Regions from separate parts of the Streptomyces sp. NPDC050439 genome, predicted to be linked through region 1. Evidence: riboswitches for the same ligand, from Rfam matches in the RefSeq annotation. Region 1 holds a riboswitch; the other holds the start of a gene.
What was found. Region 1 has a riboswitch for cobalamin ahead of metE (5-methyltetrahydropteroyltriglutamate--homocysteine S-methyltransferase). Riboswitches for the same ligand answer to the same signal wherever they lie in the genome.
Positions count from the first base shown of each region.

Region 2: it holds a riboswitch for cobalamin, as region 1 does, so the genes downstream of both, AB0I66_RS16175 (prenyltransferase/squalene oxidase repeat-containing protein) here and metE (5-methyltetrahydropteroyltriglutamate--homocysteine S-methyltransferase) in region 1, are expected to answer to the same signal.

Region 1 covers NZ_JBFAJT010000002.1:536,824-544,142, reverse strand. Annotated here, with positions in the region: gene AB0I66_RS09615 (hypothetical protein) at 1-1,274, opposite strand, end outside; gene metE (5-methyltetrahydropteroyltriglutamate--homocysteine S-methyltransferase) at 1,377-3,698, opposite strand; cobalamin riboswitch at 3,860-4,078, opposite strand; gene AB0I66_RS09605 (3-hydroxybutyryl-CoA dehydrogenase) at 4,250-5,119, opposite strand; gene aceB (malate synthase A) at 5,116-6,735, opposite strand; gene aceA (isocitrate lyase) at 6,803-7,319, opposite strand, start outside.
Region 2 covers NZ_JBFAJT010000003.1:690,869-698,187, reverse strand. Annotated here, with positions in the region: gene AB0I66_RS16185 (energy-coupling factor transporter transmembrane component T) at 1-35, opposite strand, end outside; gene AB0I66_RS16180 (SCO2322 family protein) at 43-681, opposite strand; gene AB0I66_RS16175 (prenyltransferase/squalene oxidase repeat-containing protein) at 711-1,928, opposite strand; cobalamin riboswitch at 2,052-2,181, opposite strand; gene AB0I66_RS16170 (MBL fold metallo-hydrolase) at 2,234-3,283, opposite strand; gene AB0I66_RS16165 (aldehyde dehydrogenase) at 3,479-4,945, shown strand; gene AB0I66_RS16160 (ferredoxin) at 4,945-5,178, shown strand; gene lanKC (class III lanthionine synthetase LanKC) at 5,395-7,319, shown strand, end outside.

The DNA.
Region 1 (7,319 bases):
AAACCGTCGAGCAGGACCACCGGCAGCGCCCGCGGTGCCGTGCGCGTCACATCGGGCCAGGCCATGGCCTCGCCGGTGGCCTCGCGGATCGCGGCCTCGATCTGGTCCTGGATCGCCGCGTCCGCGGGTACGGCGGACAGCGGCACCCGCACGACGAGGAACTCCGCGGCGGGCAGCCGGGCCGCGAGCACGCGGGTCAGCACGGATTTCCCCGAGCCCGGCTGCCCGAGGAGCAGCAGCGGCGACTCCACGGCCTGCGGCGCGGTGAAGAACCCTGCCAGGAAGCCCGCCAGATCCTGCTGGACGGGCCGCTCGTCCCACCAGTGCTCCTCCGAAAGGCGGTCGGTGGCCCCGAACGCGGCCACCTGGAAGTCGGGGGAGATGTAACCCGCTCCGAGCGCGGGGACCATCAGGCCCTCCGGAAGGTCCTCCAGGGACAGCAGCGGCGCTTCCATCGCCGCCCGCGACGCACGGTTCAACGCCATGTACCGCTCGGCAGAGACCTGCCCGTCGGCGGCCCTGGCCACCGCTTCCTCCAGTTGCCGCAGAGTGCCTTCGAGACGGCGGACTTCGTTGCGGGTCGCCTGGTGGTCGACGACGCTGACCCAGACGGCCACCTCGGGGCACTCCGCGGCCAGCCGCCGGTACATGATCTCGTAGGCGGACAGCGCCTGTTGGGGTGCGGTGTCCGTCAGCCGGGCCCGCACGACCTCCCGCTCCGGCTCCGGCAAGGACTCCCAGGCCGCACACCCCGACACGTACGACACGAGCTGGTCGGACAGCGTGCCGTAGAACCCGAGCAACGCGACCAGTTCCGCCTCGTACGGGCGGTGCGGCGCGGGCATCGGAACCTCGGCCCGCAGCAGCTCGTCCGCGAGCGCGGCGAGCCTGCCGGACTCCGGCGACCGCCCGGTGGCCAGGAGCACGGCCTCGACCCTCCCGACGGTCAACTCCCGGCGGTCGAAAGGCAGATCCAGGTCCTTGAGCGTGTCGAAGTACGCGGCAAGGACCACGACGGCGTGCGCCGCCGCCAGTCGCTGGGTGCGGTCGAACCGTCCCAGGCCTCGTGACCGCTCCGCGAGGCCGGAGACCAGGGACTGGCTCAGCCGCGCCAGTTCACCCCGCGCGTCGAACAGACTCAACGCGAGCGCCGACCCGCCGCCGGTGGACACCAGGAGTGCACCACCGGTCAGCCGGTCCAGGGCCGCCAGGGCGGGGCTGTCCGCCACGCCCAGCAGTCGTACCGCGTCCGCGTAACTCATCGCCCTGGGCACCGGTCGCCTCCCGGTTCCGTGTCGGAACGGCCAGCGCGTCCATCATGGCGGAGTGGGGCGGCCATTTATCCGGAAATGGCCGCCCAGGCCCGCACTTCGCGGTCAGGAACCCGACGGAAGCTCCGTCCTCACCTCCCGGGCCGCCGCGACCAGGTTCTCCAGGGATGCCTTGGTCTCGGGCCAGCCTCGGGTCTTGAGGCCGCAGTCCGGGTTCACCCACAGGCGGTCGGCGGGGATGGCCTCGAGTCCCTTGCGCAGCAGGGCCGCTGCCTCCTCGACGCTCGGCACGCGGGGGGAGTGGATGTCGTAGACGCCGGGGCCCGCCTCACGCGGGTAGCCGTGTTCGGCCAGTTCGCGGGCCACCTGCATGTGCGAGCGGGCCGCCTCCAGGCTGATGACGTCGGCGTCGAGGTCGTCGATGGCCTGGACGATGTCGCCGAACTCGGCGTAGCACATGTGCGTGTGGATCTGGGTGTCCGGACGGACGCCGCTGGTGGTGAGACGGAAGGATTCCGTGGCCCACTCCAGGTACGCGGCGTGCTCGGCGCTGCGCAGGGGGAGGGTTTCGCGCAAGGCGGGCTCGTCGACCTGGATGACCGAAGTGCCTGCCGCCTCCAGGTCGTCGACCTCGTCGCGCAGGGCCAGGGCGACCTGGCGCGCGGTGTCGCCGAGCGGCTGGTCGTCGCGGACGAAGGACCAGGCGAGCATGGTGACGGGACCCGTGAGCATGCCCTTCACGGGGCGGTCCGTGAGGGAGTTGGCGTACGAGGTCCAGCGCACCGTCATCGGTTCGGGCCGTGAGATGTCGCCGGCGAGGACCGGCGGCCGTACGTAGCGGGTGCCGTACGACTGGACCCAGCCGTGCTGTGTGGCGAGGTAGCCGGTGAGCTGTTCGGCGAAGTACTGGACCATGTCGTTGCGTTCGGGTTCGCCGTGGACCAGGACGTCGATGCCCGCCTTTTCCTGGAAGGCGAGGACTTCGCGGATTTCCGTGCGGATGCGTTCCTCGTAGCCGTCGGTGTCGATGCGGCCTGCCCTCAAGTCGGCTCGTGCAGTGCGCAGTTCGGTGGTCTGCGGGAACGAGCCGATGGTGGTGGTGGGCAGTTGGGGCAGGCCGAGGCGGGAGCGCTGGGCCGCCGCGCGCTCCGGGTAGGCGTGGACGCGGCGGGCGTCGGCGTCCGTGACGGCGGCGACGCGGGAGCGCACCGCCGGGTCGTGGGTGAGGGCCGAACCCGAGCGTGACGCCAGGTCGGCCCGGTTGGCGGCCAGTTCGGCCGTGATGGTGTCCGTTCCCTGGGCCAGGGCGCGCGCCAGCGTGGCGATCTCGGTGGTCTTCTGGTGGGCGAAGGCCAGCCAGCGGGCCACCTGCTGGTCGATGTCCCGTTCGGCACCGGCGTCCAGCGGGACGTGCAGCAGGGAGCAGGACGCGGAGACGTCGACCCGGTCGGCGAGGCCCAGGAGCGTGCCCAGGGTGGAGAGGGACTTCTCCAGGTCGTTGATCCAGATGTTGCGGCCGTTGACGACACCCGCCACAAGGCGCTTGCCCGGAAGCCCGCCGACGGCGGCGAGGTCCTGCAACTGGCCGGTGGCGGCCTCCGTGAAGTCCAGGGCGAGCCCCTCGACCGGTGCCTTGGCCAGCACGGGCAGGGCATCGCCGAGCCTGCCGAAGTAGGAGGCGACGAGGAGCTGCGGGCGATCGGTGAGGGCGCCCAGGTCACGGTAGGCGCGGGCGGCGGCGTTGAGCTCGGCCGGGGTGCGGTCCTGGACCAGGGCCGGCTCGTCGAGCTGCACCCACTCGGCGCCCGCGGCGCGCAGGTCGGCGAGTACTTCCGCGTAGACGGGCAGCAGTCGGTCGAGGAGCGTGAGCGGCTCGAAGTCGGCGGCCACGCCGGGCGCGGGCTTGGCGAGCAGCAGATAGGTCACCGGGCCGACGAGGACCGGGCGCGCGGCGAGGCCGAGCGCGACGGCCTCCTTGAGCTCGGCCACCTGCTTGGCGGAGTCGGCGGTGAAGACGGTGTCGGGGCCCAACTCCGGGACCAGGTAGTGGTAGTTGGTGTCGAACCACTTGGTCATCTCAAGCGGCGCCACGTCCTGGGTGCCGCGGGCCATCGCGAAGTAGCCGTCGAGGGGGTCGGTGTCGACGGCCTCGCGGTGCCGGCGCGGGACGGCGCCGACCATGACGCTGGTGTCCAGGACATGGTCGTAGTACGAGAAGTCGCCGGTCGGCACTTCGTGGATGCCGGCGTCGGCCAGGTGCTGCCAGGTGGACCGGCGCAGCCTCGCCGCGGTCTCCCGCAGGGCGTCGGCGCCGACGCGGCCCTTCCAATAGCCCTCGACGGCCTTCTTCAGTTCACGGTCGGGGCCCTGGCGGGGGTAGCCGTACACGGTGGCCCGTGCTGCCGCGGCTGCGGACTTCGCTGTCACGGAAATCTCCTTCGCGAGATGACTCCTGAGAATCCCGGTGACGGGACACGGACGCGAAGGGATGACGGACCGGGCGGACGGACACGCGCTGATCGCGCGGTACTCCACCTGATCTGTACGCCGACCCGCCCACGAGGTCACCGGGATGTCCGCACATGAGGGATCACATGCGGGCAACGGGCAGGTCTTCGGACTCGCGGGCACATCTGCCGAGGCAGACACCTACTGGCCGTCGCTTCCCGGACCCGTGCTCGGACCCAGTGCGTATGACGGCGGTCGTTCCCGCTCACCGCTGCGGGGCAGTCCCGGATTCCCACCGGGTTCCCTCTTACGACGCCTCTGCCTGGCGGACAGGGCGAACCAGCTGCACGGATCAGGCTAGAGGGTGGTCGGCCTCTTGGGCAGTACTGATCACATTCCGGACCGTGAGGTGAGACACGGCCCCGACCGGCGCGGGTCCACGTGAAGGGGTGCGGAACAGATCACCACTCTGTTCCGCACCCCGCTCACAGCAGCCGCAGGCCCTCGGCCCCGCGGCGGACCCGGGCCCCTCAGCCCCGGTCGTAGAGGTGGAACCCGCGCCCGCTCTTGCGGCCGAGCAGCCCCGCTTCGACCATGCGCAGGAGCAGCGGCGGCGGGGCGTACAGGGGTTCCTTGAACTCTTCGTAGAGAGATGCCGCGATGGAGGCGACCGTGTCCAGGCCGATCAGGTCGGCCAGCTTCAGCGGCCCCATCGGGTGCGCGCAGCCGAGCTCCATGCCCGCGTCCACGTCGGCGGCCGTCGCGAAGCCCGACTCCGTCATCCGGATCGCGGAGAGGAGATAGGGCACGAGCAGCGCGTTGACGACGAAGCCCGCCCTGTCCTTGGACCGCACGACCGTCTTGCCCAGCGTGTGCGTGGCGAAGTCCTCGACGGCGGCGACGGTCTCCGCGGCCGTGTGCAGCGAGGAGACGACCTCGACCAGGGGCAGCACGGGGGCGGGGTTGAAGAAGTGCAGGCCCAGGACGCGGTCGGCGCGCCGGGTCGCCATGCCCAGACGCATGACGGGGATGGAGGAGGTGTTGGTGGCGAGGATCGCCCCGGGGTCCTCGACGACCTTGTCCAGGGCGGCGAAGATCTCTGTCTTCGCCGCGGTGTCCTCGACGACCGCCTCGACGACGAGCTGGCGGTCGGCCAAGTCGTCGAGACCGCCGGTGAAGACCATGCGGGCCAGCGCGTCCTCGGCGCCGATGCGGTCCAACTTGCCGCGCTGTACGGCACGTTCGAGCGAGACGGCGATGCGTTCGCGGGCGGCGCGGGCGGCGAGCGCGTCGGCCTCGCAGACCACGGTGTCCAGACCGGCACGGGCGCACACCTCGGCGATCCCGGCACCCATCTGACCGCCGCCCACCACGCCGACCCGGCGGATGGCCGCGGTCATGACTGCCGCTCCGGGCGGCCGACGATCGGGCGGTCGACGAACGGGCGGCGCACGAGATGGCGGGTGTAGGCGTCCGTGGTGAAGAACGCGGGCAACTCCCGCTCCAGGGCGGTGCGTTCGAAGATCCCGCGGATCTCGTCGACGGGCGCCCACGGGTACTCCGCGCCCAGGGCGGCGAGCTCGTCCTCCACCAGCTCCATAACCGTCGCGCGGTCGACGACCCGGTGGCGCAGCCACTGCCAGATCTGTACGCGGGCGATCTCGGCCGTGGCGGCGTCCTCCATGAGGCCGTCCAGGGCGACGGCTCCCTGCCCGTGCAGCCAGCCGGCGAAGTAGCGCAGGGCGACCGCGATGTTGGTGCGTACGCCCTCCGTGGTGGGCGGCGCGCTGATGCGACGTACGGACAGCAGCTGCGCCGCCGTCACCTCGACGTCGTCGCGGGTGCGGTCGATCTGATGCGGTCGGGTGCCGAGCACTTCGTCGAACGCCGCGCGGCAGACGGGCACCAGCGCGGGGTGGGCGACCCAGGAGCCGTCGAAGCCGTCCTCGGCCTCGCGTTCCTTGTCGAGCCGCACGGTGGCGAGGGCCGCCCGGTGCGCGTCAGGGTCTCTGCCGGGCACGTGGGCGGCCATGCCGCCGATCGCATGGGCACCTCGCTTGTGGCAGGTGCGTACGAGGAGGTCGGTGTACGCGCGCATGAAGGGGGCGGTCATGGTGACCTTCGCCCGGTCGGGCAGCAGGAAGTCCGTGCGGTGCCCGAAGGTCTTGATGAGGCTGAACAGGTAGTCCCAGCGGCCCGCGTTGAGACCTGAGCTGTGCTCGCGCAGCTCGTAGAGGATTTCCTCCATCTGGACGGCCGCCGTGATGGTCTCGATCAGGACGGTCGCCCGGATCGTGCCGCGGGGGATGCCGGCGAGGTCCTGGGCGAGGACGAAGACGTCGTTCCACAGCCGTGCCTCGTCACGGTTCTCCAGCTTCGGCAGATAGAAGTACGGGCCGTGCCCGGCGTCGATCTGCCGCTGGGCGCAGTGGAAGAAGTAGAGCCCGAAGTCGACGAGCGAGGCGGGCGCGGGCCTGCCGTCGATCTGCAGGTGCTCCTCGGTCAGATGCCAGCCGCGCGGCCGGACGACGATGGTCGCGACCTGTTCGCCGAGCCGGTACCGCTTGCCCTGCGGTGTGCTGAAGTCGATCCTGCGCTCGATCGCGTCGAGCAGGTTCAGCTGACCGCCGATGATGTTGTCCCAGGTGGGCGAGGTGGCGTCCTCGAAATCCGCCATCCACACCCGCGCACCGGAGTTGAGGGCGTTGACCGTCATCGCGCGCTCGGGCGGCCCGGTGATTTCCACGCGGCGGTCGGTGAGGCCGGGCGCCGGGGGCGCGACCCGCCAGGAGTCGTCCGCCCGGACACGGGCGGTGGCGACGGAGAAGTCGAGCGGGGAGCCGGAGGCGAGCCGGGCGCCCACCCGCCTGCGCTCCTTGAGGATCTCCAGGCGGCGTTCGGCGAAGGCGTCGACGAGGCGGCCGACGAAATCCAGCGCCTCGGGGGTGAGGATCTCGTCCTGCCGGTCGGTCGTACCGAGGACCTGGGCGCGGCTGGTCGGAGCGGAGATGGACATACGGGATCTCCTCGGGAAGGAACCGAACGGGCCGGAAGAGCCGAACGGACTGACGGAACCGAACGGACTAGTGGAACTGCTCTTCCTCGGTGGACCCGGCGAGCGCGGTCGTCGACGAGGCCGGGTTGACGGCGGTGGACACCTGGTCGAAGTAGCCGGTGCCGACCTCGCGCTGGTGCTTCACGGCGGTGAAGCCCTGCGCCTGCGCGGCGAACTCGCGCTCCTGGAGGTCGACATAGGCGGTCATGCCGTGCTCGGCGTATCCGCGGGCCAGGTCGAACATGCCGTGGTTGAGCGAGTGGAAGCCGGCCAGGGTGATGAACTGGAAGCGGTAGCCCATGGCGCCCAGCTCACGCTGGAACTTGGCGATCTGGTCGTCGTCCAGGGCGGCCCGCCAGTTGAACGACGGCGAGCAGTTGTAGGCGAGCATCTGGTCGGGGTGCTCGGCGTGGATGGCCTCTGCGAACTCACGGGCCTGCGCGAGGTCCGGGGTGCCCGTCTCGACCCAGATGAGGTCCGCGTACGGGGCATAGGCGAGACCGCGGGCGATGACGGGCTCCATGCCGTTCCGCACCCGGTAGAAG
Region 2 (7,319 bases), on a different contig from region 1:
AGCGCACCGGGAGCGGTGCTCGGTTGATCGGTCATCGTGTGGTCAGCCGCGTCGGCGGCGTGCCTGCCAGACGGCGGCCCCGCCGAGCAGGGCGACGGCGGCCACGCCCGCGATCAGACCGACGGAGGGGCCACCGGAGCCGCTGTCCTCGTCGCTCGCGGCCGGCTTCTTCTCCGTGCCGTCGGACTCGCCGTTGCCCGAGACCTGCTCGCCGCAGCCCGACTTCGGGTAGTCCGCGATGGCGCACAGCAGGGCGTTGCTGTCGTAGCGCAGGGGCTTGGCGACCGCGGCGAGCGCGTCCGCGCTGGTCGCGTCGTCCGCGATCTGCGCGCACGCCGTACGCGCCTTCGGCGGGCTCTCCCCGTCGGGGGCGTCGCCCGGCGTGCCGAAGTCGATGACCAGGGCGATCCGCTTGCGGTCGTCCTTGGCGGGGGTCTTGGCGCAGATCGTGTCGAAGTCCGCGGCGCCGCGCGGCTTCGCGGCGTCCTTCGAGTCGGCGGACACGGCGAACCGGAAGCCCTGGACGGCCCCGTCGTCGGGGCGCGCGGTGCTCGGCCCCTGGCTCGCGTAGGCCCACGTGGAACCGTCCCGGTCCCAGAAGGACCAGTAGCGATACCCGGCGGCCTGGGCGGGGGCGGCGGTGAGGACGCCGAGCAGGGCGGCAAGGAGCGCCCCCACCATCAGGCGCCCGCACCGCGCGCGACCCCGCGTCACAGCTGCTGCTTCTTCTTGTTGCCGCTGTAGAGGAACCCGATGCCGATGCCGGCGACCATGCCGACGCCGATGATCCACCAGATGCTCAGGCCGCCGTCGTCGCTGTCCTTCTTCTCGTCGGCGGCCTTCTCCGTCGCCTCCGGGGCGGGACCCTGCGCGTTGAGCTGCTTGACCAGGTCCGCGCCGCCGAAGTCACGCGGGTCCATGCCGGCGGCGTGGGCGGCGAAGATCAGCTGGGCGTAGGCGGCGGGGCCGGACTTCTCGGCCCACTGCGCGGAGTTCTTCGCCAGCCACTGGGCCGACTTCTCGGCCTGCTCCGGCTGACCGGCAGCGGCGAGCGCGAGCACGGAGTCGGCGGTGTTGCCGAGGTCGGGCATGTTCTTTGCGCCGGGCATCGACGACATCAGGTGGTCGTCGCCCTTGGCGAGGGTCTTCAGGAGGTAGCCCGTGCCGTTCGCCGCCGCCTGCTCGGCGGTGTCGGCCTTCGCGCACTTCGGGGCGGCTTCCTTCTTCTCGGCCGCGTCCACGACCAGGCCCTTGCCGTGGGCGCCGAGGACACCGGCCGCGGTGGCGTCGGCGTTCGGCGAGAGCTTGCCGGACTTGACGTCCGCGAGACCGAAGGCGCCGCCGTCCTTGCCACAGCTCATCGAGAGGGCGGGCAGCGCGCTGTACGCGGTCTTGCCGCTCTGCGACTTCACGCCCTCCGGCTTCTCGCCCGCCGCGACGAGCGCGCCGATCACGATGCCGGTGGAGTTGGCGTCCGAGTCCATGCCGGGGCTGTAGCCCCAGCCGCCGTCCTGGTTCTGCACGGACTTCAGCCAGTCGACGCTCTTGCCGACGGTCTTCTTCTGACCGCCGAGCGCGGCGAGCGCCTGCACGGCCGACGCCGTCGCGTTGCTGTCGAGCATCGTCTTGGAGTCGCAGGGCTCGCCCGCGTCGGGGCGGTAGGCGGCGTAGGCGCCGTTCGAGCACTGCTGCCCGGTGAGCCAGTCGACGGACTTCGCGGCGGGCTTCACACCGGCCGAGTCCTGGGCGAGCAGGGCGTACGACTGCCGGAACACCCCGTCGAACTTGGGGTCCGCGTCGCCGTAAAGACCCGAGGGCAGCTTGGCGGAGGGCGACGGGGACGCGGTGTCCGCGAAGGCGGCCGGGGCGGCGGCCGAACCGAACACGGCGACGGCGGCCAGGACCGCTGCGCTGCGGCGAACGTTCATGATGCGGCGGGTGCCTCTCCCTGCGGGGGAGCGGGGCAGCACGGGCGCGTGCGGGCACGGGCACCGGGCGGCTCCGGCTCCGTATACCTCGACGGTGCCGGTCATCGGCGGTTCCGATGACGCGAGCCGGTCACGTTCCATGCGGGGCGATCCGGCTCTCCGGCGGTCCTTGCGGGACCGTGGATCACGGCTGCGGGTCAGCGCCGGATTCGCACCGGCTTCCCCCCGTACGGGCATGATGACGACGGGGCCACTCTACCGGCCCGTAGGGGAGGCGCCCCGGGGTGGCCGCCCCCGGCGGGAGGTCACACCGCGCGGTACCGCACGGGATCGTTGCCCACCGCCTCGGCGCGCCCCAGCTTCACCAGGCGCCGCACATGGGCCTCGGCCTCGGAGACCGCGATGTTCCGCGAGCCGTAGCGGATCTGGGCCCAGGGGCGGTTCCACTCCATCTGCTCGGCGAGCTGCCAAGGGGTGAGGGGCTCGGCGAGGAGGGCGAGCAGATCCGTCAGGCGCTCCTCGTGGTGGGCCAGGATCTCCTGGACGCGGGCCGGGGCGTCGGTGAACGCGTACTGGTGGGCCGGGAGCACCTCGGCGACCCCCAGGCGGCCGATGCGCTCCAGGGAGTCGAGGTAGTCGCCGAGGGGATCCGTGACGGTCTCGTCGTCGGGGTCCTCGTACAGGCCGATGTGCGGGGTGATCCCGGGGAGCAGGTGGTCGCCGGAGAACAGGCGGCCGCGGCCCGGCAGCCGTGCCGGGTGCTCCTCCTCCAGGTGCAGGCAGACGTGGCCGGGGGTGTGGCCGGGGGTCCAGATCGCGCGAAGCCTGCGCCCCGGCAGTTCGAGGAGCTCGCCCGGGGTGATGTCGCGGTCGGGGAGCGCGGCGGCCAGGCCGGGCAGCCGGGGTGCGCGGCCCGCGTCACGGGCGGCGAGGAGAGGGGCCAGATGGTCGGCGGGGGCGCCCGCGGCCGTCAGCTTCTCCGCCATGTAGTCGAACCAGCGGGCGGGCGGCCCGGTCCGGGTGCGGCGTACGACCGAGGCGTCGGCCTCGTGCATCGCGATCCACGCGCCCGACGCCTCGCGGACCTTGGCCGAGAGGCCGTGGTGGTCGGGGTGGTGGTGGGTGATGACGACGCCGTGCACCGCGTCGGCGGACGTGCCGCAGGCGGCGAGGCCTTCGGCGAGTGCGTCCCAGGAGGTGGGGTCGTCCCAGCCCGTGTCGATGAGTACGGGGCCGGCGTCCGTGTCCAGGAGGTGGACGAGGGTAAAGCCCAGCGGATTGTCGGGGATGGGGACCTTGATGCTCCATACGCCCCCGCCGTGCTCGGTCACCTGCGGTTCGGTCACCTGCGTCATCGGGCGCCCTCTTCTTCTCTCGTTCGTCGCTCGACCGTAACTAGAACTGGTTCCAATGATCGCCTAAGTCGACCGTTTCAACAGGCTACTTGAGCCTTGCCCTCCGTGGACTAGTGGAACTAGAACTGGTATCAGTTCTGAAACAGTGTCAGAAAGCGTGCCGCGCAGGCGGAATCCCGCAGGAGGCAGTCAGCCATGACCGAGCTCGTGGAACACGGACAGCTGTTCATCGGCGGGGAGTTGGTGGATCCCCACGGCAAGGACGTCATCGAGGTGGTCTCGCCGCACACCGGCCAGGTCTTCGCGCGGGTGCCGCACGCCGCGCCCGCCGACGTCGACCGGGCCGTCGCCACCGCGCGCAAGGCGTTCGACGAGGGCCCCTGGCCCCGGATGACCCTCGACGAGCGGATCGAGGTCATCACCAGGATCAAGGACGCGTTCGCCGTACGGCACGAGGAGATCGCCCGCGTCATCAGCTCCCAGAACGGCACCCCGTACACATCGAGCGTGATGGTGCAGGCCCTCGCCGCGATGATGGTCTGGGACTCCGCGCTCACGGTCGCGAAGAACTTCACGTACGAGGAGGCGCGCGACGGCGCCCTCGGCAAGATCCTGGTGCGGCGCGAGCCGGTCGGCGTCGTGGCGGCCGTGGTCCCGTGGAACGTCCCGCAGTTCACCGCCGCGGCCAAGCTCGCGCCCGCGCTGCTCGCCGGGTGCCCGGTGATCCTCAAGACCTCGCCCGAGACGCCGCTCGACGCGTACATCCTCGCCGACATCGCCACCGAGGCGGGGCTGCCGCAGGGCGTGCTCTCGATCATCTCGGCCGACCGCGAGGTGAGCGAGTACCTCGTCGGGCACCCCGGCGTCGACAAGGTGTCCTTCACCGGCTCCGTCGGCGCGGGCAAGCGCGTCATGGAGGTCGCGGCCCGCAACCTCACGCGCGTGACACTGGAGTTGGGCGGCAAGTCGGCCGCGGTGATCCTGCCGGACGCGGACGCGGCGAGTGCCGTCGCCGGCATCGTCCCCTTCGCCTGGATGATCAACGGCCAGGCGTGCGTGGCCCAGACCCGCATCCTCGTGCCGCACTCCCGCCACGACGAGTTCGCCGAGGCCTTCGCCGCCGCGGCCGCCGCGCTCAAGGTCGGTGACCCGCTCGACCCCGAGACCGAACTCGGCCCGCTCGTGGCCCGGCGCCAGCAGCAGCGCTCGCTCGACTACATCCGCATCGGCCAGGAGGAAGGCGCCAAGATCCTTACGGGCGGCGGCCGTCCGGCCGGGTTCGACGAGGGGTGGTACGTCGAGCCGACGCTCTTCGGCGGCGTCGACAACTCGATGCGCATCGCCCGCGAGGAGATCTTCGGCCCGGTCATCTGCCTTCTCCCGTACGGCGACGAGAGCGAGGCCGTGAAGATCGCCAACGACTCCGACTACGGACTCAGCGGCAGCGTGTGGACGGCGGACACGGAGCGCGGCATCGACATCGCGCGGCGGGTGCGCACCGGGACGTACTCGGTGAACACCTTCAGCCTCGACATGCTCGGTCCGTTCGGCGGCTACAAGAACTCCGGTCTCGGGCGGGAGTTCGGGCCCGAGGGGTACGGCGAGTACTTCGAGCACAAGATGATCCACCTGCCCGCTGGATACGGGGAGGCGGGTGCCTGATGGGTGACCGCTGGCACGTCGAGGTGGACCGGTCGGTCTGCATCGGCTCCGGGATGTGCGTGATCACGGCGCCGGGCGGTTTCACGCTCGACTCCGCCCGCCAGTCGCATCCCGCGGACCCCGAGACCGACGCCAACGAGAAAGTGCTCGAAGCGGCCGAGGGGTGCCCGGTCGAGGCGATCACCATCACGTTGTCCGGCAGCGGGGAGGTCGTCTTCCCGCCGGAGGACTGACGGGGACCGGCGGATTCCGCTCCCGCGGCGGAATTTACTTGTGTGACGCCGTCTGAGCCGAATTGTGTACGTTCCGCGGACGTTATGTGTGCTCGAAAGTGTGCGAACAGGACTTTACCCATGCGTTCCGCATGCCCGATCGATGACATCCGTGACTGTCCGTCCCCTTTGCGGCCTGGAACTCTCTGAGCCAGGCCACATGGGGAGGAGACGTTCGTGGACAAGCGGTACGAGGTCTACTGTCTGGCGGACAGGCACTTCTACGAGACTCCGGACCGTTTGTCCGTGGGCGGGAGCGCCCCTGAGTTCGAGACGGCGGGGCGGCCGGTCCCGGACGGCTGGCGCACCGGGCGGCACAGCGACTGGCTCTCCCTGTTCCCGCTGGACGAGGACGGGACGCCACGGCCCACGCCCCAGCAGGGCTGGAAGATCCACGCCTCCGCGACCCTGGACAACGCGGACCGCGTCGCCGCGACCGTCTGGGACTACTGCGTCGAGCGCCTGATCCCCTTCAAGTTCGTGCCGGCGCCGCATCTGCTGCACCTGCGCAACAGCAAGTACGCGGGCCGCGACAGCAGCGGGAAGTTCGCCACCATCTACCCCGCCGACGAAGGCCAGTTGCGCAGCACCCTGGAAGAACTGGGCGAGCGGCTGCACGGCCTGGACGGGCCGTACGTCCTCACCGATCTGCGCTGGCAGGACGGCCCCCTCTACGTGCGCTACGGCGCCTTCACCCGCCGCGTCGTCGCCGACGAGCGGGGCACGCTGGTCCCCGCCATCGAGGACGGCACGGGAACCTTGGTGCCCGACCCCAGGGACCCGGCCTTCAAGATCCCCTCCTGGGTCACCCTGCCCGCCTTCCTGGAACCGCAGCTCGCGGCGCGCAACACGACGACCGTCGCCGACCTGCCCTACCGCTTCGAGAAGGCGCTGCACTTCTCCAACGGCGGCGGTGTCTACCAGGGCCGCGACACCCGTGACGAACGCAAGGTCGTCCTCAAGGAGGGCCGCCCGCACGCAGGCCTGGCCTCCGACAGGGCTGATGCCGTCGCCCGCCTGGAGCGCGAGAAGACCGCGCTGGAACGACTCTCGGGTCTCGGTCTCGCACCCGAGGTGCGGGACTGGTTCGCCGTCGGCGACCACCGGTTCCTCGTCATGGACTTCCTTGAGGGGCGCACCCTCAACTCGTTCTTCGCCGAGCGCCATCCGCTGGTCACCCAGGCACCCACACCGGACGCGGTGGCCTCGTACACGGCTTGGGCGTTACGCATGCACCGTGCCGTCGAGGACGCGGTGACGGCCGTGCACGAACGCGGGATCGTCTTCAACGACCTGCACATGTTCAACATCATGGTGGCGCCGGACGAACAGTCGGTTGCTCTGCTCGACTTCGAGGCGGCCGCGCCCGTCGAGGAGAGCGGACGGCAGATCGTCGCCCACCCGGGCTTCATGGCCCCTGCGGACCGCACGGGGACCGAGGTCGACCGCTACGCGCTGGCCTGTCTGCGGCTCGCGCTGTTCCTGCCGATCACCACGCTGTTCGCCGTCGACCGCGGCAAGGCGGCCCACCTCGCCGAGATCATCGCGGCTGAATTCCCCGATGTACCCCGGGAGTTCCTTGACGAAGCCGTCGCCGAGATCACGCGCGGCGGGCAGGAGGTGCCGGCCGACGCGGGAGCGCCCGAGGCCACCCGGCCGGCCGGCCGGGGAGGGCCCGTCCTCGTGGCCGCCGGCGGACCGATCGCCGACCCCGGCGACTGGCCGTCCAGCCGCGACTCGATGGTCAAGGCGATCCTCGCCTCCGCGACCCCGGAGCGCGACGACCGGCTCTTCCCCGGCGACGTCGCCCAGTTCGCCGACGGCGGCGGACTCGGCCTCGCCCATGGCGCCGCCGGGGTCCTGCACGCCCTCGCCGAGACCGGCGCGGAACGCTATGAGCAGGGCGAACGCTGGCTGCTCGACCACACGGACCCGGTGCCGCAAGGCACCCCGCTCGGTCTCTACGACGGGCTCGCGGGCGTCGCGTACGTCCTGGACCGCCTCGGGCACACCCAGCGCGCCCTCGACCTCCTCGACGGCGTCCTGCGGGACGGCTGGCGGCGGCTGTCCTCGCAGCTGTACGACGGCATCCCCGGCATCGG